Regions from separate parts of the Cytobacillus pseudoceanisediminis genome, predicted to be linked through region 2. Evidence: a T-box and tRNA genes for the amino acid it is inferred to sense, from the RefSeq annotation. Region 2 holds a T-box; the other regions hold tRNA genes.
What was found. A T-box is a leader RNA that pairs with one kind of tRNA and senses whether it is charged. The one in region 2 lies ahead of M5V91_RS27880 (valine--tRNA ligase), so its partner is inferred to be a tRNA-Val.

Region 1: it has a tRNA-Val gene. The T-box ahead of M5V91_RS27880 (valine--tRNA ligase) is inferred to sense a tRNA for this amino acid. The anticodon was not compared.
Region 3: it has a tRNA-Val gene. The T-box ahead of M5V91_RS27880 (valine--tRNA ligase) is inferred to sense a tRNA for this amino acid. The anticodon was not compared.

What each region holds. Positions count from the first base shown of each region.
Region 1 is NZ_CP097349.1:2,912,748-2,920,535, reverse strand. Features, by position in the region: rRNA gene M5V91_RS15705 (16S ribosomal RNA) at 1-1,541, shown strand, start outside; rRNA gene M5V91_RS15700 (23S ribosomal RNA) at 1,842-4,776, shown strand; rRNA gene rrf (5S ribosomal RNA) at 4,963-5,079, shown strand; tRNA gene M5V91_RS15690 (tRNA-Asn) at 5,100-5,174, shown strand; tRNA gene M5V91_RS15685 (tRNA-Ser) at 5,178-5,268, shown strand; tRNA gene M5V91_RS15680 (tRNA-Glu) at 5,285-5,359, shown strand; tRNA gene M5V91_RS15675 (tRNA-Val) at 5,364-5,439, shown strand; tRNA gene M5V91_RS15670 (tRNA-Met) at 5,449-5,522, shown strand; tRNA gene M5V91_RS15665 (tRNA-Asp) at 5,526-5,602, shown strand; tRNA gene M5V91_RS15660 (tRNA-Phe) at 5,626-5,698, shown strand; tRNA gene M5V91_RS15655 (tRNA-Thr) at 5,717-5,792, shown strand; tRNA gene M5V91_RS15650 (tRNA-Tyr) at 5,810-5,892, shown strand; tRNA gene M5V91_RS15645 (tRNA-Trp) at 5,900-5,973, shown strand; tRNA gene M5V91_RS15640 (tRNA-His) at 5,985-6,060, shown strand; tRNA gene M5V91_RS15635 (tRNA-Gln) at 6,119-6,193, shown strand; tRNA gene M5V91_RS15630 (tRNA-Gly) at 6,198-6,272, shown strand; tRNA gene M5V91_RS15625 (tRNA-Cys) at 6,291-6,364, shown strand; tRNA gene M5V91_RS15620 (tRNA-Leu) at 6,393-6,481, shown strand; tRNA gene M5V91_RS15615 (tRNA-Leu) at 6,505-6,586, shown strand; gene M5V91_RS15610 (nuclease-related domain-containing protein) at 7,290-7,788, opposite strand, start outside.
Region 2 is NZ_CP097349.1:5,245,055-5,252,842, forward strand. Features, by position in the region: gene hemB (porphobilinogen synthase) at 1-221, shown strand, start outside; partial or broken gene hemL (glutamate-1-semialdehyde 2,1-aminomutase) at 286-1,571, shown strand; gene spoVID (stage VI sporulation protein D) at 2,076-3,347, shown strand; gene ysxE (spore coat protein YsxE) at 3,457-4,515, shown strand; gene M5V91_RS27875 (YszA family small membrane protein) at 4,529-4,720, opposite strand; T-box leader at 4,960-5,216, shown strand; gene M5V91_RS27880 (valine--tRNA ligase) at 5,271-7,788, shown strand, end outside.
Region 3 is NZ_CP097349.1:3,972,393-3,980,180, reverse strand. Features, by position in the region: rRNA gene M5V91_RS21485 (16S ribosomal RNA) at 182-1,731, shown strand; rRNA gene M5V91_RS21480 (23S ribosomal RNA) at 2,038-4,971, shown strand; rRNA gene rrf (5S ribosomal RNA) at 5,224-5,340, shown strand; tRNA gene M5V91_RS21470 (tRNA-Asn) at 5,360-5,434, shown strand; tRNA gene M5V91_RS21465 (tRNA-Thr) at 5,470-5,542, shown strand; tRNA gene M5V91_RS21460 (tRNA-Glu) at 5,570-5,644, shown strand; tRNA gene M5V91_RS21455 (tRNA-Val) at 5,649-5,724, shown strand; tRNA gene M5V91_RS21450 (tRNA-Thr) at 5,730-5,805, shown strand; tRNA gene M5V91_RS21445 (tRNA-Tyr) at 5,820-5,903, shown strand; tRNA gene M5V91_RS21440 (tRNA-Gln) at 5,969-6,043, shown strand; tRNA gene M5V91_RS21435 (tRNA-Lys) at 6,198-6,270, shown strand; tRNA gene M5V91_RS21430 (tRNA-Gly) at 6,339-6,413, shown strand; tRNA gene M5V91_RS21425 (tRNA-Ala) at 6,421-6,496, shown strand; gene rocF (arginase) at 6,712-7,617, shown strand; gene M5V91_RS21415 (aspartyl-phosphate phosphatase Spo0E family protein) at 7,659-7,788, opposite strand, start outside.

The sequences.
Region 1 (7,788 bases), 2.3 Mb from region 2:
AGTTTGATCCTGGCTCAGGACGAACGCTGGCGGCGTGCCTAATACATGCAAGTCGAGCGGACAGATGGGAGCTTGCTCCCTGAAGTCAGCGGCGGACGGGTGAGTAACACGTGGGCAACCTGCCTGTAAGACTGGGATAACTCCGGGAAACCGGGGCTAATACCGGATAATTCTTTCCCTCACATGAGGGAAAGCTGAAAGATGGTTTCGGCTATCACTTACAGATGGGCCCGCGGCGCATTAGCTAGTTGGTGAGGTAACGGCTCACCAAGGCAACGATGCGTAGCCGACCTGAGAGGGTGATCGGCCACACTGGGACTGAGACACGGCCCAGACTCCTACGGGAGGCAGCAGTAGGGAATCTTCCGCAATGGACGAAAGTCTGACGGAGCAACGCCGCGTGAGTGATGAAGGTTTTCGGATCGTAAAACTCTGTTGTTAGGGAAGAACAAGTACCGGAGTAACTGCCGGTGCCTTGACGGTACCTAACCAGAAAGCCACGGCTAACTACGTGCCAGCAGCCGCGGTAATACGTAGGTGGCAAGCGTTGTCCGGAATTATTGGGCGTAAAGCGCGCGCAGGCGGTTCCTTAAGTCTGATGTGAAAGCCCCCGGCTCAACCGGGGAGGGTCATTGGAAACTGGGGAACTTGAGTGCAGAAGAGAAGAGTGGAATTCCACGTGTAGCGGTGAAATGCGTAGAGATGTGGAGGAACACCAGTGGCGAAGGCGACTCTTTGGTCTGTAACTGACGCTGAGGCGCGAAAGCGTGGGGAGCAAACAGGATTAGATACCCTGGTAGTCCACGCCGTAAACGATGAGTGCTAAGTGTTAGAGGGTTTCCGCCCTTTAGTGCTGCAGCAAACGCATTAAGCACTCCGCCTGGGGAGTACGGCCGCAAGGCTGAAACTCAAAGGAATTGACGGGGGCCCGCACAAGCGGTGGAGCATGTGGTTTAATTCGAAGCAACGCGAAGAACCTTACCAGGTCTTGACATCTCCTGACAACCCTAGAGATAGGGCGTTCCCCTTCGGGGGACAGGATGACAGGTGGTGCATGGTTGTCGTCAGCTCGTGTCGTGAGATGTTGGGTTAAGTCCCGCAACGAGCGCAACCCTTGATCTTAGTTGCCAGCATTCAGTTGGGCACTCTAAGGTGACTGCCGGTGACAAACCGGAGGAAGGTGGGGATGACGTCAAATCATCATGCCCCTTATGACCTGGGCTACACACGTGCTACAATGGATGGTACAAAGGGCTGCGAGACCGCGAGGTTAAGCGAATCCCATAAAACCATTCTCAGTTCGGATTGCAGGCTGCAACTCGCCTGCATGAAGCCGGAATCGCTAGTAATCGCGGATCAGCATGCCGCGGTGAATACGTTCCCGGGCCTTGTACACACCGCCCGTCACACCACGAGAGTTTGTAACACCCGAAGTCGGTGGGGTAACCTTTTGGAGCCAGCCGCCTAAGGTGGGACAGATGATTGGGGTGAAGTCGTAACAAGGTAGCCGTATCGGAAGGTGCGGCTGGATCACCTCCTTTCTAAGGATATTTACATGAAACGTGACGTGTTTTGTTCGTTCAGTTTTGAGAGTTCAATCTCTCAATGAAAGATTCGTTCTTTGAAAACTAGATAATGATAATGAAGAAGCAATAACCGAGTAATCGCCATCTTAGTTTTTTCTCTTATTTTGAAAATAAGTAAGAGCACAAACCATGAGGACGATGAGCGGCAAGGAGATCAAGGAAGCGACCGAGTGAGCACCGGAGCGTACTTCAGTACGTGAGGAGCGGAGCGAGAGAGCTGACGCAGAGATCCGCAGTCGATCAGCGGCCGAAGTAGGTTAAGTTAGAAAGGGCGCACGGTGAATGCCTTGGCACTAGGAGCCGATGAAGGACGGTACTAACACCGATATGCTTCGGGGAGCTGTAAGTAAGCTTTGATCCGGAGATTTCCGAATGGGGAAACCCCCTATCCGTAATGGGATAGGATCTTTACCTGAATACATAGGGTATAGAAGGCAGACCCGGGGAACTGAAACATCTAAGTACCCGGAGGAAGAGAAAGCAAACGCGATTCCCTGAGTAGCGGCGAGCGAAACGGGATTAGCCCAAACCAAGAGGCTTGCCTCTTGGGGTTGTAGGACACTCTACACGGAGTTACAAAGGAACGAGGTAAATGAACAGGTCTGGAAAGGCCGGCCAGAGAAGGTAAAAGCCCTGTAGTTGAAACTTCGTTCCCTCCAGAGTGGATCCTGAGTACGGCGGGACACGAGAAATCCCGTCGGAAGCAGGGAGGACCATCTCCCAAGGCTAAATACTCCCTAGTGACCGATAGTGAACCAGTACCGTGAGGGAAAGGTGAAAAGCACCCCGGAAGGGGAGTGAAAGAGATCCTGAAACCGTGTGCCTACAAGTAGTTAGAGCCCGTTAATGGGTGATAGCGTGCCTTTTGTAGAATGAACCGGCGAGTTACGATTACATGCGAGGTTAAGTTGATGAGACGGAGCCGCAGCGAAAGCGAGTCTGAATAGGGCGAATGAGTATGTGGTCGTAGACCCGAAACCAGGTGATCTACCCATGTCCAGGGTGAAGTCCAGGTAACACTGGATGGAGGCCCGAACCCACGCACGTTGAAAAGTGCGGGGATGAGGTGTGGGTAGCGGAGAAATTCCAATCGAACTTGGAGATAGCTGGTTCTCTCCGAAATAGCTTTAGGGCTAGCCTCATGTAGTAAGAGTCTTGGAGGTAGAGCACTGTTTGGACTAGGGGCCCCCATCGGGTTACCGAATTCAGACAAACTCCGAATGCCAAAGACTTATCCATGGGAGTCAGACTGCGAGTGATAAGATCCGTAGTCAAGAGGGAAACAGCCCAGACCACCAGCTAAGGTCCCAAAGTATACGTTAAGTGGAAAAGGATGTGGAGTTGCTTAGACAACCAGGATGTTGGCTTAGAAGCAGCCACCATTTAAAGAGTGCGTAATAGCTCACTGGTCGAGTGACTCCGCGCCGAAAATGTACCGGGGCTAAACGTATCACCGAAGCTGTGGATTGACATCTTACGATGTCAGTGGTAGGAGAGCGTTCTAAGGGCGTTGAAGCCAGACCGCAAGGACTGGTGGAGCGCTTAGAAGTGAGAATGCCGGTATGAGTAGCGAAAGATGGGTGAGAATCCCATCCACCGAATGCCTAAGGTTTCCTGAGGAAGGCTCGTCCGCTCAGGGTTAGTCGGGACCTAAGCCGAGGCTGAAAAGCGTAGGCGATGGACAACAGGTTGATATTCCTGTACCACCTCTTTACCGTTTGAGCAATGGGGGGACGCAGGAGGATAGGGTAAGCGCGCTGCTGGATTAGCGCGTCCAAGCAGTTAGGCCGGTAACGAGGCAAATCCCGTTACCACACAGGCTGAGCTGTGACGGCGAGGGAAATTTAGTACCGAAGTTCCTGATTCCACACTGCCAAGAAAAGCCTCTAGCGAGGGAAAAGGTGCCCGTACCGCAAACCGACACAGGTAGGCGAGGAGAGAATCCTAAGGTGAGCGAGAGAACTCTCGTTAAGGAACTCGGCAAAATGACCCCGTAACTTCGGGAGAAGGGGTGCTCATTAGGGTGAATAGCCCTGATGAGCCGCAGTGAATAGGCCCAGGCGACTGTTTAGCAAAAACACAGGTCTCTGCGAAGCCGCAAGGCGAAGTATAGGGGCTGACGCCTGCCCGGTGCTGGAAGGTTAAGAGGAGAGGTTAGCGCAAGCGAAGCTTTGAATCGAAGCCCCAGTAAACGGCGGCCGTAACTATAACGGTCCTAAGGTAGCGAAATTCCTTGTCGGGTAAGTTCCGACCCGCACGAAAGGCGTAACGATCTGGGCACTGTCTCAACGAGAGACTCGGTGAAATTATAGTACCTGTGAAGATGCAGGTTACCCGCGACAGGACGGAAAGACCCCGTGGAGCTTTACTGTAGCCTGATATTGAATTTTGGTACAGCTTGTACAGGATAGGTAGGAGCCTGAGAAGCCGGAGCGCCAGCTTCGGTGGAGGCGTCGGTGGGATACTACCCTGGCTGTATTGAAATTCTAACCCGCGCCCCTTATCGGGGCGGGAGACAGTGTCAGGTGGGCAGTTTGACTGGGGCGGTCGCCTCCTAAAAAGTAACGGAGGCGCCCAAAGGTTCCCTCAGAATGGTTGGAAATCATTCGCAGAGTGTAAAGGCACAAGGGAGCTTGACTGCGAGACCTACAAGTCGAGCAGGGACGAAAGTCGGGCTTAGTGATCCGGTGGTTCCGCATGGAAGGGCCATCGCTCAACGGATAAAAGCTACCCCGGGGATAACAGGCTTATCTCCCCCAAGAGTCCACATCGACGGGGAGGTTTGGCACCTCGATGTCGGCTCATCGCATCCTGGGGCTGTAGTCGGTCCCAAGGGTTGGGCTGTTCGCCCATTAAAGCGGTACGCGAGCTGGGTTCAGAACGTCGTGAGACAGTTCGGTCCCTATCCGTCGTGGGCGCAGGAAATTTGAGAGGAGCTGTCCTTAGTACGAGAGGACCGGGATGGACGCACCGCTGGTGTACCAGTTGTCTTGCCAAAGGCATCGCTGGGTAGCTATGTGCGGAAGGGATAAGTGCTGAAAGCATCTAAGCATGAAGCCCCCTCGAGATGAGATTTCCCATAGCGTCAAGCTAGTAAGATCCCTGAAAGATGATCAGGTTGATAGGTCAGAGGTGGAAGCGTGGCGACATGTGGAGCTGACTGATACTAATCGATCGAGGACTTAACCAAAACGAAAAGCGGAGGCGACTGTTCAACTTCGAGAGAAGTTAGGAGCCGAAGCTAGACAAGTTATTGGTGAATACTCGGCAAATTCTTCTTCATACATTATCTAGTTTTGAGGGAACGAAAAATAGTAAATTTCCTCTTGAAAAATGATAAAAAGACGGTATAATAATACTTGTCTTTGAAAAATAGTCTGGTGGCGATAGCGAGAAGGTCACACCCGTTCCCATACCGAACACGGAAGTTAAGCTTCTCAGCGCCAATGGTAGTTAGGGGCTGTCCCCTTGTGAGAGTAGGACGCTGCCGGGCTGTTTTACAAATATCACTATTCCGCAGTAGCTCAGTGGTAGAGCATTCGGCTGTTAACCGAACGGTCGTAGGTTCGAATCCTACCTGCGGAGCCAAATGGAGAGCTGTCCGAGTGGCCGAAGGAGCACGATTGGAAATCGTGTATACGCTAACCGCGTATCAAGGGTTCAAATCCCTTGCTCTCCGCCATTATTAATTCTATATTGGCCCCTTGGTCAAGCGGTTAAGACACCGCCCTTTCACGGCGGTAACACGGGTTCGAATCCCGTAGGGGTCACCATAATGGAGGATTAGCTCAGCTGGGAGAGCATCTGCCTTACAAGCAGAGGGTCGGCGGTTCGATCCCGTCATCCTCCACCATATTATTGTCGCGGGGTGGAGCAGTCCGGTAGCTCGTCGGGCTCATAACCCGAAGGTCGCAGGTTCAAATCCTGCCCCCGCAATTTGGTCCGGTAGTTCAGTTGGTTAGAATGCCTGCCTGTCACGCAGGAGGTCGCGGGTTCGAGTCCCGTCCGGACCGCCATTTTTACAATATTAATAATATTTGGCTCAGTAGCTCAGTCGGTAGAGCAAAGGACTGAAAATCCTTGTGTCGGCGGTTCGATTCCGTCCTGAGCCACCTTTACTGAATTGATTTGCCGGTGTAGCTCAATTGGTAGAGCAACTGACTTGTAATCAGTAGGTTGGGGGTTCAAGTCCTCTCGCCGGCACCATTTTTTTATGTTAATATGGAGGGGTAGCGAAGTGGCTAAACGCGGCGGACTGTAAATCCGCTCCTTCGGGTTCGGCAGTTCGAATCTGCCCCCTCCACCATTTATATAGGGGTATAGTTTAATGGTAAAACGAAGGTCTCCAAAACCTTTGATGTGGGTTCGATTCCTACTACCCCTGCCAATTTTATAATGGCGGCTGTGGCGAAGTGGTTAACGCATCGGATTGTGGCTCCGACACTCGTGGGTTCGATTCCCATCAGTCGCCCCATAATTTTAAAGTAACAGTACGAGTATAACTCTCATATAAATGTAATATGAACGATCAATGGGCTATAGCCAAGCGGTAAGGCACCGGACTTTGACTCCGTCACTCGCAGGTTCGAATCCTGCTAGCCCAGCCATTTTGCGGAAGTAGTTCAGTGGTAGAACATCACCTTGCCAAGGTGGGGGTCGCGGGTTCGAATCCCGTCTTCCGCTCCAGAATAAACTTCAATTTATGGCGGCATAGCCAAGTGGTAAGGCAGAGGTCTGCAAAACCTTTACCACCGGTTCGAATCCGGTTGCCGCCTCCATAATCTAAATCTTGATTCGCTGATATACGCCGGGGTGGCGGAACTGGCAGACGCACAGGACTTAAAATCCTGCGGTAGGTGACTACCGTACCGGTTCGATTCCGGTCCTCGGCACCACAAGATTTACTACATTTTAATATGCCGGTGTGGCGGAATTGGCAGACGCGCACGACTCAAAATCGTGTTCCTTCTGGAGTGTCGGTTCGACCCCGACCACCGGTATCTAAAAAAGGTTTCCTAATAGGGAAACCTTTTTTGTTGTTAATTAAAATCTGTGCAAATTTTAAAGCGGAAAGCAAATATCAATGCAGCCCTTCTGCTGATTGTGATGCAAGTTGTTTCAATGCAGGGTTCCGAACGATTCAGAGGGTGGTTTCGAAATGGGGTTCTGAACTGTTCGGAAGTAATTCAAAAGGACATAATTATTGACTTAGCAGGAGGAAAAAAACGATGTGTCCTAATGTTGTGAATTGAGCGGAACTAATAACTGAAGAGGCGAAAAAGAATCTCTAAATTTCGAAGATGTTATGTGAACGGAACTTATGCACCAAAATAGAGCCAGAAAGATTCGATGACTTTATGTGAACGGAACTAATGAAGCAGAATAGTGCCGTTCAGTTTCAAAGATGTCATGTGAATGGAACTAATGCAAGAGAATAGTGCCGTTCAGTTTCAAAGATGTCACATGAATGGAACTAATGCAAGTGAATAGTGCCGTTCAGTTTCATGATGTCAAGTGAGCGGAACTAATGCAGCAGAATAAAGCCATTAAGGTTCGATAACCTCAGTGAATGGAACTAATAATTCTGAATAGAGCCCTTCAGTATCGATAGTGTGATCTAAAAGAATCTAATGATGTTTGCTTATTCATGAATCGTGTGAGGATAGCCGAAGGGGACATGCCATACTGTTAAAAATAAACTACTCAACATAATTGTGTTTTATTCAAAGTAAGAAGTCTTGCCATGAATGATATGATTAAAGTTGTTTGATAGGATTTTCCGGATTTTTTCTTTGAAATAATATCAGAACACCATTCATGCACAATATTGGTTGTTAGCATCATATCGGGAAACATAACTCTAAACTCTTTAACACTTCTAACGATTGCCAATTCGACATCTTCTTTGTATCCGCAATTCTTACATACTAAAGCAGCTCTGTGCAATCGATCCATAAAGTGCTGGCAAGAAGCACACTTAACCCCCTTCTCCAATCCCTCAAATGTATACTCAAATCGCCTTCCATAAGGAATATCCTCCAAATGCAAAGACAGTAACTTGTCTGCCAGCATTAAATGGTTCTTATTTGCCGGTTGAGATTTCAATTTTAATTTGTCTATAAATCGGTTAATTTGTGCTGGAAATATAGCAGGAAGATTCATTGTGGCTTGATACAATTGAAATTCGGGGTTAATAAAAATA
Region 2 (7,788 bases):
TGGATATTGTTCGGGATGTGAAAAACAACATCAACCTGCCGATTGTGATTTATAATGTGAGCGGTGAATATTCAATGGTTAAAGCTGCTGCACAGAACGGCTGGATCGATGAACAGAAAATCGTCATGGAAATGCTCACAGGCATGAAGCGTGCAGGAAGTGATTTAATTATTACTTACCATGCGAAAGATGCGGCAAGGTGGATTAAGGAACAGGACTAATAATATGATGTCTTAGTAAGTCTTAGTAATTGAAAACTTCTTATTAAACGAAAAGAGGGATGACATGCGCTCTTACGAAAAATCTAACAAGGCTTTTAAAGAGGCAAGCGAATTGATGCCTGGGGAGTAAACTCTCCTGTACGTGCATTTAAATCAGTTAATATGGACCCCATTTTTATGGAACGCGGACGAGGCTCTAAAATCTACGATATCGATGGAAATGAATATATCGATTATGTTTTGTCCTGGGGCCCATTAATCCTGGGACATACTAATGAACGTGTGGTCGAGGGTATTAAGAAAGTAGCTGAAATGGGGACAAGCTTTGGCGCTCCTACCGAAATCGAGAACGATCTTGCCAAGCTGGTCATTGAACGTGTGCCTTCCATTGAAGTAGTGCGAATGGTTTCTTCCGGAACAGAAGCTACTATGAGTGCCCTGAGGCTTGCTCGAGGATATACCGGCCGAAATAAAATCATGAAATTTGAAGGCTGCTATCATGGCCACGGCGATTCCCTTTTAATTAAAGCTGGTTCTGGTGTAGCAACTCTGGGGCTGCCTGACAGTCCGGGGGTTCCTGAAGGAGTTGCCAAAAATACAATTACCGTTCCTTACAATGACCTTGAAAGCGTAAGATATGCCTTTGAGCAATTCGGAGACGATATCGCAGGTGTGATTGTGGAACCGGTAGCTGGAAATATGGGTGTCGTTCCTCCTCAGCCAGGTTTCCTTGAAGGCTTAAGAGAAATTACAGAACAAAACGGCTCTCTGCTTATTTTTGATGAAGTAATGACTGGTTTCCGCGTCGGCTATAATTGTGCGCAGGGTTACTTTGGAGTGACACCGGATATTACATGTCTTGGAAAAGTTATTGGCGGTGGGCTCCCAGTCGGTGCATATGGCGGAAAAGCGGAAATTATGAAGCAGATTGCACCAAGCGGTCCAATTTACCAGGCAGGAACACTATCCGGAAACCCTCTTGCCATGACAGCAGGTTACGAGACATTAAGCCAGCTGACTCCACATTCCTACAAAGAATTCGAAAGAAAAGCAGACAGACTGGAAGAAGGGCTTAAAGCAGCTGCAGAAAAATATTATATCCCGCACACCATTAACCGTGCAGGTTCAATGATCGGTATATTCTTTACAAATGAAGATGTTATTAACTATGAAAAAGCCAAAACATCCAATCTGGAGTTCTTTGCAGAATACTACAGGGAAATGGCAAACCAGGGAGTCTTCCTGCCGCCATCCCAATTCGAAGGACTCTTCCTCTCAACTGCACACACTGATGAAGATATTGAAAAGACTATCCAGGCAGCGGAAAAGGCATTTTCAAAATTAAAATAAGCAAGACCTGACACTCATCGATTGATGGGTGTTTTTTTATGCCCTTGGAAATATAGTTATTAGAGCTTTTATCCATCGTTTGGGAGAAACCCCTTTCCTGTGGCTGGATTCAATAGACTGTGAAAATGCAAAATTTTTATTTTGCACGGTGTTGATTGGAGTGGAAGGCGCTAATCCCGCGAAAATGTATCCGCATTTTATTCGTGCGGTGTTGATTCAAGGAAGCTTATTTATTGTCCTGCGGGAGTAGCGTACAGGGAGACCCCACAGACGCATAGCGCCGAGGAGGCTCCCGGCAGCCCCGCAGGGAAGCTTGAGTGCCTGCAGCGGAAATCAACACTCATAGCAAACAGCCGCTAAAAAAGTCTTATCTAAGGAACTTTTTCTAAATTAATCTAAGATTCCCTTAGAGCGCTATTTTTCTAATCATAAAGTATCCTAATCCTTCATAGGATTGTTAATGACATAGTGATTAAACGTAAAGATTCGAAGGGAGGAGTCGCTTTGTCTCAGGGGAATCCATCGTGCTTACGATTTTCTTTAGAAGAATCAGTATGGTTTCAAAAAGGACAGGAAGTATCGGACCTGATTACCATCTCGTTAGACCCCAATATAACAATTCAGGAAAGCGATCAATATGTAACAATCCAGGGAGCACTTGAACTGGCAGGTGAGTATAGACGCAGCGATGAAGAAGCATCCGAGGAAGATCAAGAGGGTTTGGCAGTCACCAAATTCGTTCAGACAGTTGAAGAAAGAGGAGAAGGAGTTTGTGAATTCAAACACTATTTTCCTGTCGATATAACCATTCCGAATAATAGAATCCAAAGCATCTACGATATTGATGTTGCGGTAGAGTCCTTCGATTATGTTCTGCCGGAAAGAAGCTGTATGAAATTGACAGCTAATTTAACCATTACCGGATTATATGGTGATCAGCAGCATATTCCTGTTCAAGAATGGGAGGAAGAAGCGGAAGCTGAAACTGAAACGGAAGAATTAGAGATTCAGTACAGATCTTCTGAGGTGGCAGAGGAGACAGAGGAAGAAGAAATTATACAGCAGGAATGGCCGTCATATCAGCAAGAAGAACAGGACCTAGAGGAAGAGGAAGAAAGAGAGGAAGAAAGAGAGGAACAGGTATACTCGAGCGCCGAGGAAGATGTACGGGAAGAGGATCCGCAGGAAGAGCAGTCAGAAACCGATGAGGTTTTTATTCCATTTGAGGCAGAAGCAAGAAAGCAGCCTGAAGTGGAAGAGCAGGCCGTCATTAGACCTTCAGTGCCGGCGGCGCTCGAATTAAAACAAGAGCAGCCAGAAGAAGAAGAACAGACTCCGAAAACTGCACCGGAAATATCTTTTTCTTCTCAGCGCAATGAGGAGGAAGCACCGCCAACCGCACAGGAAATCTATCAAATGACGGAAGCATCCGAATCAGATAGTCCTTCCTTTGAAAAGAAGCCTGTTCAAGCGGCTGCACAGGAAACCCATGAGGAAACAGAGGAATCCTCATCCTCTTCAGAACAGGAGGCTAAGAAGAAGAAACTCTCCAAGAAGAAAAGCATGTCGTTAACAGAGTTCTTTGCCCGGAAGGAAGAGACAGAGGAACATGTTAAGCTCAAGGTTTGCATTGTGCAGAACGGCGACACAATTGATGCCATTGCTGAAAGGTATGATATACCAGCCCAGCAGCTATTACGGGTGAATCACCTTGAAATCAATCAGGATATTTATGAAGGGCAAGTGCTGTACATTCCTGTTGCGGTAGCCCATTAAATGGTTAAAAGGCTGAGCAGGTATTAATAACCCGCTCAGCTATTTTCGTTTAACCAATATATTTTAGAATAACATCATTTTTTCTCATTCTGGAAAGTGAGTGGTTAAGGTGGAAGAAAAAAATCGGCTGCGGAAAGTCTCCCCTATTTTAAATCATTATTCAATAGAGCCGCATTTTGTAGAGGAGTTTGGGAGAGTTCAGAAGGTATACAGCAGCAAAGGTGTATTTGCCTTGAAGAAAATAAAGCCTCAGCATGGAGCAGATTTTATAAGGCATGTACAAACCCTCTTTCAAAAAGGCTATAACAGAATTGTCCCTATTTACCCGACGGTGGATGGAAGATATGGGGTGCTCCATCAGAATGAATTATATTATTTAATGCCATGGATGCCTAATGAAGAAAAAGAGGATAGATTTGAGAGGCATCAGCAGATGCTGAGGGAATTGGCAAGACTGCATACATTGTCCTCGAGGGAAGTTCCTATAAACAAGGAAGACAGAACCGAACATTATGAAAAAACTTTGCAGGAATGGGAGAAAGAAAAGGAGTTCTTGGAGGGATTTATCGAAGCCTGTGAAAGAAAAGAGTATATGTCTCCTTTTGAGCTAATGTTTTCCCTATATTATCACGACGTCAGCCAGGGACTAAAATTCTCCACAAACAAATTTAAAGATTGGTATGAAAAAACAAAAGAAAGCGACAAAGCACGAACGGTAATCGTCCATGGGAAAGTTTCAACCGAGCATTTTCTTTACGATGATAGGGGATATGGGTACTTCACGAATTTCGAAAATGCAAGACAGGGGTCGCCGCTCCATGATATATTGCCGTTTTTATCAAGGACTCTGAAAACTTATCCAAAAAGATCAGAAGAATGTGTAGAGTGGATTTACACCTATATGAAATACTTTCCATTCAGAGACGATGAGATGCTGCTGTTTCAAAGCTACTTTGCTCATCCGGGTCCTATTATCAGGGCGGCCGAACAATATTATAAAGGGGAGAGTAAAAGGGGAGAAAGAAAGGCTGTCCAGCATTTGCAAAGGCAGTATTGGCTCTTGAAAAATATTGAATATGCTGTAATGAGAATCGATGAGATCGAGAGGCAAAAACAAGAAGCAAAAGCAGCTGCCGAAGCTCAAGCACAAGAAGGAGCCCAAAGCTAAAAGATGCGGGCTCCTAAACCAATTGAAGATGGAAAGCAATAGCAATCAGAATGAACAGCGATAGCAGCAGTACATCAAAGGTGGTAGGCAGCAAAATTGTTCTTATGCCTTGAAAAACACAGAACGGGATTATGAACTGTGCACATACATTCCTGAAAGTTCTTAACCAGGGAGGCAGTGTGTAAGGATTATATTTTCTTCTCATTGTCGCATGCCCCTTTCCCGAATGTTCATATGTATATTCTATGATTCATTTTTCGGTAAAGTGCCTATTTTCGTTTCTTTCCTGTATAACAGTATTTTAAAACTCCCCTAAAGAAGTCTTTTTCGGGCAAAATCATCATCACTTCGGTAGAAATAATGAATAATATATAAAAAACTCGGGTATCCTTATTGACTATAACAGTCTTTTTTCGGTAGTATATTTTATATATAAAATTGTATATCGATGCTAAGACAGGGAAGAGTACAATGGCGATTTGCCTTTTAGAGAGGAAAACCAGCAGCTGAAAGGTTATCCAGGCAAAACTGTTGGAAGGTCGCCCTAGAGCATCTTTTGCGAAAGGCTGCAGCCAAGTAGTAAAAGACGGGAAATCCGTTATCTGTTTAAGTGTCAATCTCTATAAGAATGTCTTTCCCTGATTTTCTTTAGTGATTGAAAAAAAGGTGGTACCGCGAAGCAAACTCCATTCGTCCTTTTATGGCGAATGGAGTTTTTTATTTTTTGGATTGCTTTCAGAAAGGAAGAATGACACATGGATAATAATGAATTATCAATGCCGACGAAATATGATCCGCAGGCGATTGAAAAAGGACGATATGACTGGTGGCTGGAAGGTAAATTCTTTGAAGCAAAAGACGATGAAACAAAGCAGCCATATACAATTGTGATTCCGCCTCCGAATGTAACAGGAAAGCTTCATCTCGGTCATGCATGGGATACAACTCTTCAGGATATCCTTACTCGAATGAAGCGAATGCAGGGATACGATGTTCTATGGCTTCCAGGAATGGACCATGCGGGCATCGCCACTCAGGCAAAGGTTGAAGAAAAGCTTCGCAATGACGGCAAAAGCCGCTATGATTTAGGCCGTGAAAAATTTGTAGAAGAAACATGGAAGTGGAAAGAGGAGTATGCCAGCCATATCCGCCAGCAATGGTCAAAGCTTGGATTGGGACTTGATTACAGCCGCGAACGTTTTACACTGGATGAAGGCCTTTCAAAAGCTGTAAGAGAAGTTTTCGTTTCACTTTATAATAAAGGATTGATTTATCGCGGCGAGTATATTATTAACTGGGATCCGTCTACAAAAACGGCTCTTTCTGATATCGAAGTTATTTATAAGGATGTTCAGGGTGCCTTCTACCATATGAGATATCCTTTAACGGATGGTTCAGGACATATCGAAATTGCCACTACACGCCCTGAAACGATGCTTGGCGATACAGCTGTAGCAGTACATCCGGAAGATGACCGCTATAAGCATTTAATCGGCAAAACGGTTAAACTGCCGATCACAGGACGCGAAATTCCGATTGTTGCAGATGATTATGTAGAAATGGATTTCGGATCCGGCGCAGTAAAAATTACGCCGGCTCATGACCCAAATGATTTTGAAATAGGAAACCGCCACAATCTTGAAAGAATTCTTGTAATGAATGAAGACGGCACAATGAACAGCCGAGCCGGTAAATACCAAGGTATGGACCGCTTTGAATGCCGCAAGCAGATCGTGAAGGATCTTCAGGACGAAGGAGTGCTTTTCAAAATTGAAGAGCATATGCATTCTGTGGGCCATTCAGAGCGCAGCGGCGCAGTTGTTGAACCTTACCTTTCAACACAATGGTTTGTAAAGATGCAGCCTCTTGCTGATGAAGCCATCGCTCTTCAAACTAAAGAGGAAAAAGTAAACTTTGTTCCAGAGCGATTTGAAAAAACGTATTTGCGCTGGATGGAAAATATTCGTGACTGGTGTATTTCACGCCAGCTTTGGTGGGGGCATCGGATCCCGGCCTGGTACCACAAAGAGACAGGTGAGGTTTTCGTAGGGCACGAAGCACCAGAAGATATTGAAAACTGGGAACAGGACAAAGATGTTTTGGATACCTGGTTCAGTTCAGCTCTATGGCCATTTTCAACAATGGGCTGGCCGGATACAGACTCAAGCGATTTCAAGAGATACTATCCGACTGCTGCTTTGGTGACTGGCTATGACATCATTTTCTTCTGGGTATCACGAATGATCTTCCAAGGTCTCGAATTTACAGGGGAGCGTCCATTCCAGGATGTATTAATTCATGGTCTTGTTCGTGACTCACAGGGACGCAAGATGAGTAAGTCCCTTGGAAATGGCGTTGATCCAATGGATGTAATTGATCAGTATGGTGCTGATTCACTCCGCTATTTCCTTTCTACAGGAAGCTCGCCGGGACAGGATCTGCGCTTCAGTATGGAAAAGGTTGAGGCAACATGGAACTTTGCCAATAAAATCTGGAATGCATCCCGATTTGCATTAATGAACATGGATGGATTAACATATGAAGAAATTGATTTAAGCGGTGAAAAGTCTGTTGCTGATAAATGGATATTAACCCGTTTGAATGAAACTATTGAGACGGTTACAAGATTATCTGACCGCTATGAGTTTGGCGAGGTTGGCCGAGTGCTGTATAACTTCATTTGGGATGACTTCTGTGATTGGTATATCGAAATGGCAAAGCTTCCGCTGTACGGAGAAGATGAAGCTGCCAAGAAAACCACCCGTTCCATCCTGGCATATGTTCTGGACAATACAATGCGTCTGCTGCATCCATTTATGCCATTTATCACGGAAGAAATTTGGCAGAACCTTCCTCATTCAGGTGAATCCATTACGGCTGCACAATGGCCGGCAGTTAACAATGAATACACTGATAACCAGGCTGCAAATGAAATGAAGCTGCTTGTAGAAATTATTCGCTCTGTCCGCAACAGCCGTGCTGAAGTAAACACGCCTATGAGCAAGAAGATTAAAATGATGGTAAAAGCTAAGGATGAGGAAATTCTGGGCACACTGGAAAATAACCGTGCCTATATTGAACGATTCTGTAACCCAGAAGAACTAGTGCTGGCTCTGAATGTTGAGACGCCTGATAAGGCGATGACAGCAGTTGTGACTGGTGCAGAAATCATCCTTCCGCTTGAAGGCCTGATTAACATTGAAGAAGAAGTTGCCCGCCTTCAGAAAGAGTGGGATAAATTAAATAAAGAAGTTGAAAGAGTCCAGAAGAAAC
Region 3 (7,788 bases), 1.3 Mb from region 2:
TGACGGAAAGCACCAATAAAAAACAACTTAAAAAAGTTGTTGACGTCGATGCTGACACGTGATATATTAAGAAAGTCGCTTCTGAGCGGCGGATTGATCTTTGAAAACTGAACGAACAAAAACGTCAACGTTAATTCTTTAGTCTTTTTTGAAAAGACAATTTATGAGCTTAATCAACTCTTATATGGAGAGTTTGATCCTGGCTCAGGACGAACGCTGGCGGCGTGCCTAATACATGCAAGTCGAGCGGACAGATGGGAGCTTGCTCCCTGAAGTCAGCGGCGGACGGGTGAGTAACACGTGGGCAACCTGCCTGTAAGACTGGGATAACTCCGGGAAACCGGGGCTAATACCGGATAATTCTTTCCCTCACATGAAGGAAAGCTGAAAGATGGTTTCGGCTATCACTTACAGATGGGCCCGCGGCGCATTAGCTAGTTGGTGAGGTAACGGCTCACCAAGGCAACGATGCGTAGCCGACCTGAGAGGGTGATCGGCCACACTGGGACTGAGACACGGCCCAGACTCCTACGGGAGGCAGCAGTAGGGAATCTTCCGCAATGGACGAAAGTCTGACGGAGCAACGCCGCGTGAGTGATGAAGGTTTTCGGATCGTAAAACTCTGTTGTTAGGGAAGAACAAGTACCGGAGTAACTGCCGGTACCTTGACGGTACCTAACCAGAAAGCCACGGCTAACTACGTGCCAGCAGCCGCGGTAATACGTAGGTGGCAAGCGTTGTCCGGAATTATTGGGCGTAAAGCGCGCGCAGGCGGTTCCTTAAGTCTGATGTGAAAGCCCCCGGCTCAACCGGGGAGGGTCATTGGAAACTGGGGAACTTGAGTGCAGAAGAGAAGAGTGGAATTCCACGTGTAGCGGTGAAATGCGTAGAGATGTGGAGGAACACCAGTGGCGAAGGCGACTCTTTGGTCTGTAACTGACGCTGAGGCGCGAAAGCGTGGGGAGCAAACAGGATTAGATACCCTGGTAGTCCACGCCGTAAACGATGAGTGCTAAGTGTTAGAGGGTTTCCGCCCTTTAGTGCTGCAGCAAACGCATTAAGCACTCCGCCTGGGGAGTACGGCCGCAAGGCTGAAACTCAAAGGAATTGACGGGGGCCCGCACAAGCGGTGGAGCATGTGGTTTAATTCGAAGCAACGCGAAGAACCTTACCAGGTCTTGACATCTCCTGACAACCCTAGAGATAGGGCGTTCCCCTTCGGGGGACAGGATGACAGGTGGTGCATGGTTGTCGTCAGCTCGTGTCGTGAGATGTTGGGTTAAGTCCCGCAACGAGCGCAACCCTTGATCTTAGTTGCCAGCATTCAGTTGGGCACTCTAAGGTGACTGCCGGTGACAAACCGGAGGAAGGTGGGGATGACGTCAAATCATCATGCCCCTTATGACCTGGGCTACACACGTGCTACAATGGATGGTACAAAGGGCTGCGAGACCGCGAGGTTAAGCGAATCCCATAAAACCATTCTCAGTTCGGATTGCAGGCTGCAACTCGCCTGCATGAAGCCGGAATCGCTAGTAATCGCGGATCAGCATGCCGCGGTGAATACGTTCCCGGGCCTTGTACACACCGCCCGTCACACCACGAGAGTTTGTAACACCCGAAGTCGGTGGGGTAACCTTTTGGAGCCAGCCGCCTAAGGTGGGACAGATGATTGGGGTGAAGTCGTAACAAGGTAGCCGTATCGGAAGGTGCGGCTGGATCACCTCCTTTCTAAGGATATTTACATGAAACGTGACGTGTTTTGTTCGTTCAGTTTTGAGAGTTCAATCTCTCAATGAAAGATTCGTTCTTTGAAAACTAGATAATGTTAATGAAGAAGCAATAACCGAGTAATCGCCATCTTAGTTTTTTCTCTTATTTTTGTTTTAAAACGAAGTAAGAGCACAAACCATGAGGACGATGAGCGGCAAGGAGATCAAGGAAGCGACCGAGTGAGCACCGGAGCGTACTTCAGTACGTGAGGAGCGGAGCGAGAGAGCTGACGCAGAGATCCGCAGTCGATCAGCGGCCGAAGTAGGTTAAGTTAGAAAGGGCGCACGGTGAATGCCTTGGCACTAGGAGCCGATGAAGGACGGTACTAACACCGATATGCTTCGGGGAGCTGTAAGTAAGCTTTGATCCGGAGATTTCCGAATGGGGAAACCCCTATCCGTAATGGGATAGGATCTTTACCTGAATACATAGGGTATAGAAGGCAGACCCGGGGAACTGAAACATCTAAGTACCCGGAGGAAGAGAAAGCAAACGCGATTCCCTGAGTAGCGGCGAGCGAAACGGGATTAGCCCAAACCAAGAGGCTTGCCTCTTGGGGTTGTAGGACACTCTACACGGAGTTACAAAGGAACGAGGTAAATGAACAGGTCTGGAAAGGCCGGCCAGAGAAGGTAAAAGCCCTGTAGTTGAAACTTCGTTCCCTCCAGAGTGGATCCTGAGTACGGCGGGACACGAGAAATCCCGTCGGAAGCAGGGAGGACCATCTCCCAAGGCTAAATACTCCCTAGTGACCGATAGTGAACCAGTACCGTGAGGGAAAGGTGAAAAGCACCCCGGAAGGGGAGTGAAAGAGATCCTGAAACCGTGTGCCTACAAGTAGTTAGAGCCCGTTAATGGGTGATAGCGTGCCTTTTGTAGAATGAACCGGCGAGTTACGATTACATGCGAGGTTAAGTTGATGAGACGGAGCCGCAGCGAAAGCGAGTCTGAATAGGGCGAATGAGTATGTGGTCGTAGACCCGAAACCAGGTGATCTACCCATGTCCAGGGTGAAGTCCAGGTAACACTGGATGGAGGCCCGAACCCACGCACGTTGAAAAGTGCGGGGATGAGGTGTGGGTAGCGGAGAAATTCCAATCGAACTTGGAGATAGCTGGTTCTCTCCGAAATAGCTTTAGGGCTAGCCTCATGTAGTAAGAGTCTTGGAGGTAGAGCACTGTTTGGACTAGGGGCCCCCATCGGGTTACCGAATTCAGACAAACTCCGAATGCCAAAGACTTATCCATGGGAGTCAGACTGCGAGTGATAAGATCCGTAGTCAAGAGGGAAACAGCCCAGACCACCAGCTAAGGTCCCAAAGTATACGTTAAGTGGAAAAGGATGTGGAGTTGCTTAGACAACCAGGATGTTGGCTTAGAAGCAGCCACCATTTAAAGAGTGCGTAATAGCTCACTGGTCGAGTGACTCCGCGCCGAAAATGTACCGGGGCTAAACGTATCACCGAAGCTGTGGATTGACATCTTACGATGTCAGTGGTAGGAGAGCGTTCTAAGGGCGTTGAAGCCAGACCGCAAGGACTGGTGGAGCGCTTAGAAGTGAGAATGCCGGTATGAGTAGCGAAAGATGGGTGAGAATCCCATCCACCGAATGCCTAAGGTTTCCTGAGGAAGGCTCGTCCGCTCAGGGTTAGTCGGGACCTAAGCCGAGGCTGAAAAGCGTAGGCGATGGACAACAGGTTGATATTCCTGTACCACCTCTTTACCGTTTGAGCAATGGGGGGACGCAGGAGGATAGGGTAAGCACGCTGCTGGATTAGCGTGTCCAAGCAGTTAGGCCGGTAACGAGGCAAATCCCGTTACCACACAGGCTGAGCTGTGACGGCGAGGGAAATTTAGTACCGAAGTTCCTGATTCCACACTGCCAAGAAAAGCCTCTAGCGAGGGAAAAGGTGCCCGTACCGCAAACCGACACAGGTAGGCGAGGAGAGAATCCTAAGGTGAGCGAGAGAACTCTCGTTAAGGAACTCGGCAAAATGACCCCGTAACTTCGGGAGAAGGGGTGCTCATTAGGGTGAATAGCCCTGATGAGCCGCAGTGAATAGGCCCAGGCGACTGTTTAGCAAAAACACAGGTCTCTGCGAAGCCGCAAGGCGAAGTATAGGGGCTGACGCCTGCCCGGTGCTGGAAGGTTAAGAGGAGAGGTTAGCGCAAGCGAAGCTTTGAATCGAAGCCCCAGTAAACGGCGGCCGTAACTATAACGGTCCTAAGGTAGCGAAATTCCTTGTCGGGTAAGTTCCGACCCGCACGAAAGGCGTAACGATCTGGGCACTGTCTCAACGAGAGACTCGGTGAAATTATAGTACCTGTGAAGATGCAGGTTACCCGCGACAGGACGGAAAGACCCCGTGGAGCTTTACTGTAGCCTGATATTGAATTTTGGTACAGCTTGTACAGGATAGGTAGGAGCCTGAGAAGCCGGAGCGCCAGCTTCGGTGGAGGCGTCGGTGGGATACTACCCTGGCTGTATTGAAATTCTAACCCGCGCCCCTTATCGGGGCGGGAGACAGTGTCAGGTGGGCAGTTTGACTGGGGCGGTCGCCTCCTAAAAAGTAACGGAGGCGCCCAAAGGTTCCCTCAGAATGGTTGGAAATCATTCGCAGAGTGTAAAGGCACAAGGGAGCTTGACTGCGAGACCTACAAGTCGAGCAGGGACGAAAGTCGGGCTTAGTGATCCGGTGGTTCCGCATGGAAGGGCCATCGCTCAACGGATAAAAGCTACCCCGGGGATAACAGGCTTATCTCCCCCAAGAGTCCACATCGACGGGGAGGTTTGGCACCTCGATGTCGGCTCATCGCATCCTGGGGCTGTAGTCGGTCCCAAGGGTTGGGCTGTTCGCCCATTAAAGCGGTACGCGAGCTGGGTTCAGAACGTCGTGAGACAGTTCGGTCCCTATCCGTCGTGGGCGCAGGAAATTTGAGAGGAGCTGTCCTTAGTACGAGAGGACCGGGATGGACGCACCGCTGGTGTACCAGTTGTCTTGCCAAAGGCATCGCTGGGTAGCTATGTGCGGAAGGGATAAGTGCTGAAAGCATCTAAGCATGAAGCCCCCTCGAGATGAGATTTCCCATAGCGTCAAGCTAGTAAGATCCCTGAAAGATGATCAGGTTGATAGGTCAGAGGTGGAAGCGTGGCGACATGTGGAGCTGACTGATACTAATCGATCGAGGACTTAACCAAAACGAAAAGCGGAGGCGACTGTTCAACTTTGAGAGACGTTGGAGAGCCGGCCATTCAAATCCTGGTTTTGGGATTTGGAGGGACGGATCGAAACGGCCGAGAGGTTAGGAGCCGAAGCTAGACAAGTCATTGGTGAATACTCGGCAAATGCTTCTTCATACATTATCTAGTTTTGAGGGAACGAAAAAATGAAATTTCCTCTTGAAAAAAACATTAAAAGAAAGTATAATCATACTTGTCTTTTGAAAATAGTCTGGTGGCGATGGCGAGAAGGTCACACCCGTTCCCATACCGAACACGGAAGTTAAGCTTCTCAGCGCCGATGGTAGTTAGGGGCTGTCCCCTTGTGAGAGTAGGACGCTGCCGGGCTGTTTACAAATACCACTTTTCCGCAGTAGCTCAGTGGTAGAGCATTCGGCTGTTAACCGAACGGTCGCAGGTTCGAATCCTGCCTGCGGAGCCATTTCCATAAAGCCCTTTTGGGAATTATGAGCTGTTGCTTCCATAGCTCAGCAGGTAGAGCACTTCCATGGTAAGGAAGAGGTCACCGGTTCGAGCCCGGTTGGAAGCTCTTTTAATGTAGACAACTAGAGTACTAGGCCCCTTGGTCAAGCGGTTAAGACACCGCCCTTTCACGGCGGTAACACGGGTTCGAATCCCGTAGGGGTCACCATAATGGAGGATTAGCTCAGCTGGGAGAGCATCTGCCTTACAAGCAGAGGGTCGGCGGTTCGATCCCGTCATCCTCCACCATATTTGCCGGTGTAGCTCAATTGGTAGAGCAACTGACTTGTAATCAGTAGGTTGGGGGTTCAAGTCCTCTCGCCGGCACCATCTTTTTTATAGATGGAGGGGTAGCGAAGTGGCTAAACGCGGCGGACTGTAAATCCGCTCCTTCGGGTTCGGCAGTTCGAATCTGCCCCCCTCCACCATTTATTTTTAATAAAAACACAAAAAACTGGACAAGCTATGAATGTCCTTTTTATTTTGTAATTATTGGGCTATAGCCAAGCGGTAAGGCACCGGACTTTGACTCCGTCACTCGCAGGTTCGAATCCTGCTAGCCCAGCCATTTTTGAGCCATTAGCTCAGTCGGTAGAGGATTTTAAAAGATTGCAGCATCGAAGCGTTACATCCTGAATGGCAAGCTTTTAAAATCTGCGACAAAGACCGCAGGGCTTTGAAGCACATCTGCAAATGAAGTTTAGGCATCAGAATTATATTTCGAGCCATTAGCTCAGTCGGTAGAGCATCTGACTTTTAATCAGAGGGTCGAAGGTTCGAGTCCTTCATGGCTCACTTTATAGAAAAACACAGACCTTGGGAATCGAGTCCTGAAGGTCTTACTTGTGAATATAAATATGTTTGCGGAAGTAGTTCAGTGGTAGAACATCACCTTGCCAAGGTGGGGGTCGCGGGTTCGAATCCCGTCTTCCGCTCCAAATAAATGGGGCCTTAGCTCAGCTGGGAGAGCGCCTGCTTTGCACGCAGGAGGTCAGCGGTTCGATCCCGCTAGGCTCCACCATCATACATAATACGACATTCCTTAAACCAGCATGGTTTAGGGATTTTTTATTTTATTTCACAAAACAATAAGTGGCAAAACTTAGAAAGTTACTATGGTATTTTTAGAAGCTTCTTTTTCCGGCAGCCGCATATATATACACGATTTTGTCGAGTTGAGTCATGTGTTTGAAAGCGGTTAAAATATGAGTATGAAGGGAAAGGGAGGACTTTACTATGAAAAGACAGAAATTATCGATAATTGGAATGCCAATGGATCTTGGCCAGATGAGACGCGGTGTGGACATGGGGCCAAGTGCGATCCGATATGCCGGTGTGAATGAGCGATTAAAGTGTTTATTCGAAGAAATCCATGACCAGGGCGATATTGCCATCGGCCGTCCGGAAGTTCAAATCGATCCAAAATCAAATCTTAGAAACTTGGACCTTATTGCTGAAAAAACAGAAAAACTGGGCGAAGAAGTTGATAAAGCAATAGAAAGTGGTTCTTTTCCATTAGTACTGGGCGGGGATCACAGCATCGCAATTGGAACATTGGCCGGTGTTTCGAAGCACTACAAAAATCTTGGGGTAATCTGGTATGATGCCCACGGGGATTTAAATACAGCTGAAACATCACCTTCAGGGAACATACATGGCATGCCTCTTGCGGTAAGCCTGGGAATTGGCCACCCGCTTTTAACCAATGTAGGGGGATATGCTCCAAAGGTTAAGCCAGAGAATATTGTCATTATTGGGGCAAGATCTTTGGATGAAGGAGAGCGGGAGCTTATTAAGGAAAAAGGCATTAAAGTATACACCATGCACGAAATTGACCGGCTTGGGATGACAAAGGTTATGGAGGAGTCTATTACATATTTAAAAGAAAGAAATACAGATGGTGTTCATCTGTCTCTGGATTTAGATGGGCTGGATCCGCATGATGCCCCTGGTGTTGGAACTCCGGTTATTGGAGGCATCAGCTACCGTGAAAGCCACTTGGCCATGGAGATGCTTGCAGAATCGCAGATCATTACATCGGCTGAGTTTGTAGAGGTTAACCCAATCCTGGATGACAAAAACAAAACAGCTACTGTGGCGGTCGCGCTTATGGGTTCACTATTTGGCGAGAAGCTTCTATAAATAATTGAATTAAAAATGAGCAGAACGTAAACAAGTTCTGCTCATTTTTTTGCTGTGAGTGTATAATATTTATTTAGAAGCTGATCGAGTTTTGTGCTCGTATCAACTACCGAGTGGTCTGTAAAAGAAGCGGAAGCTGTTAACTGGATCATTCTTGACCGGCATTCCTCA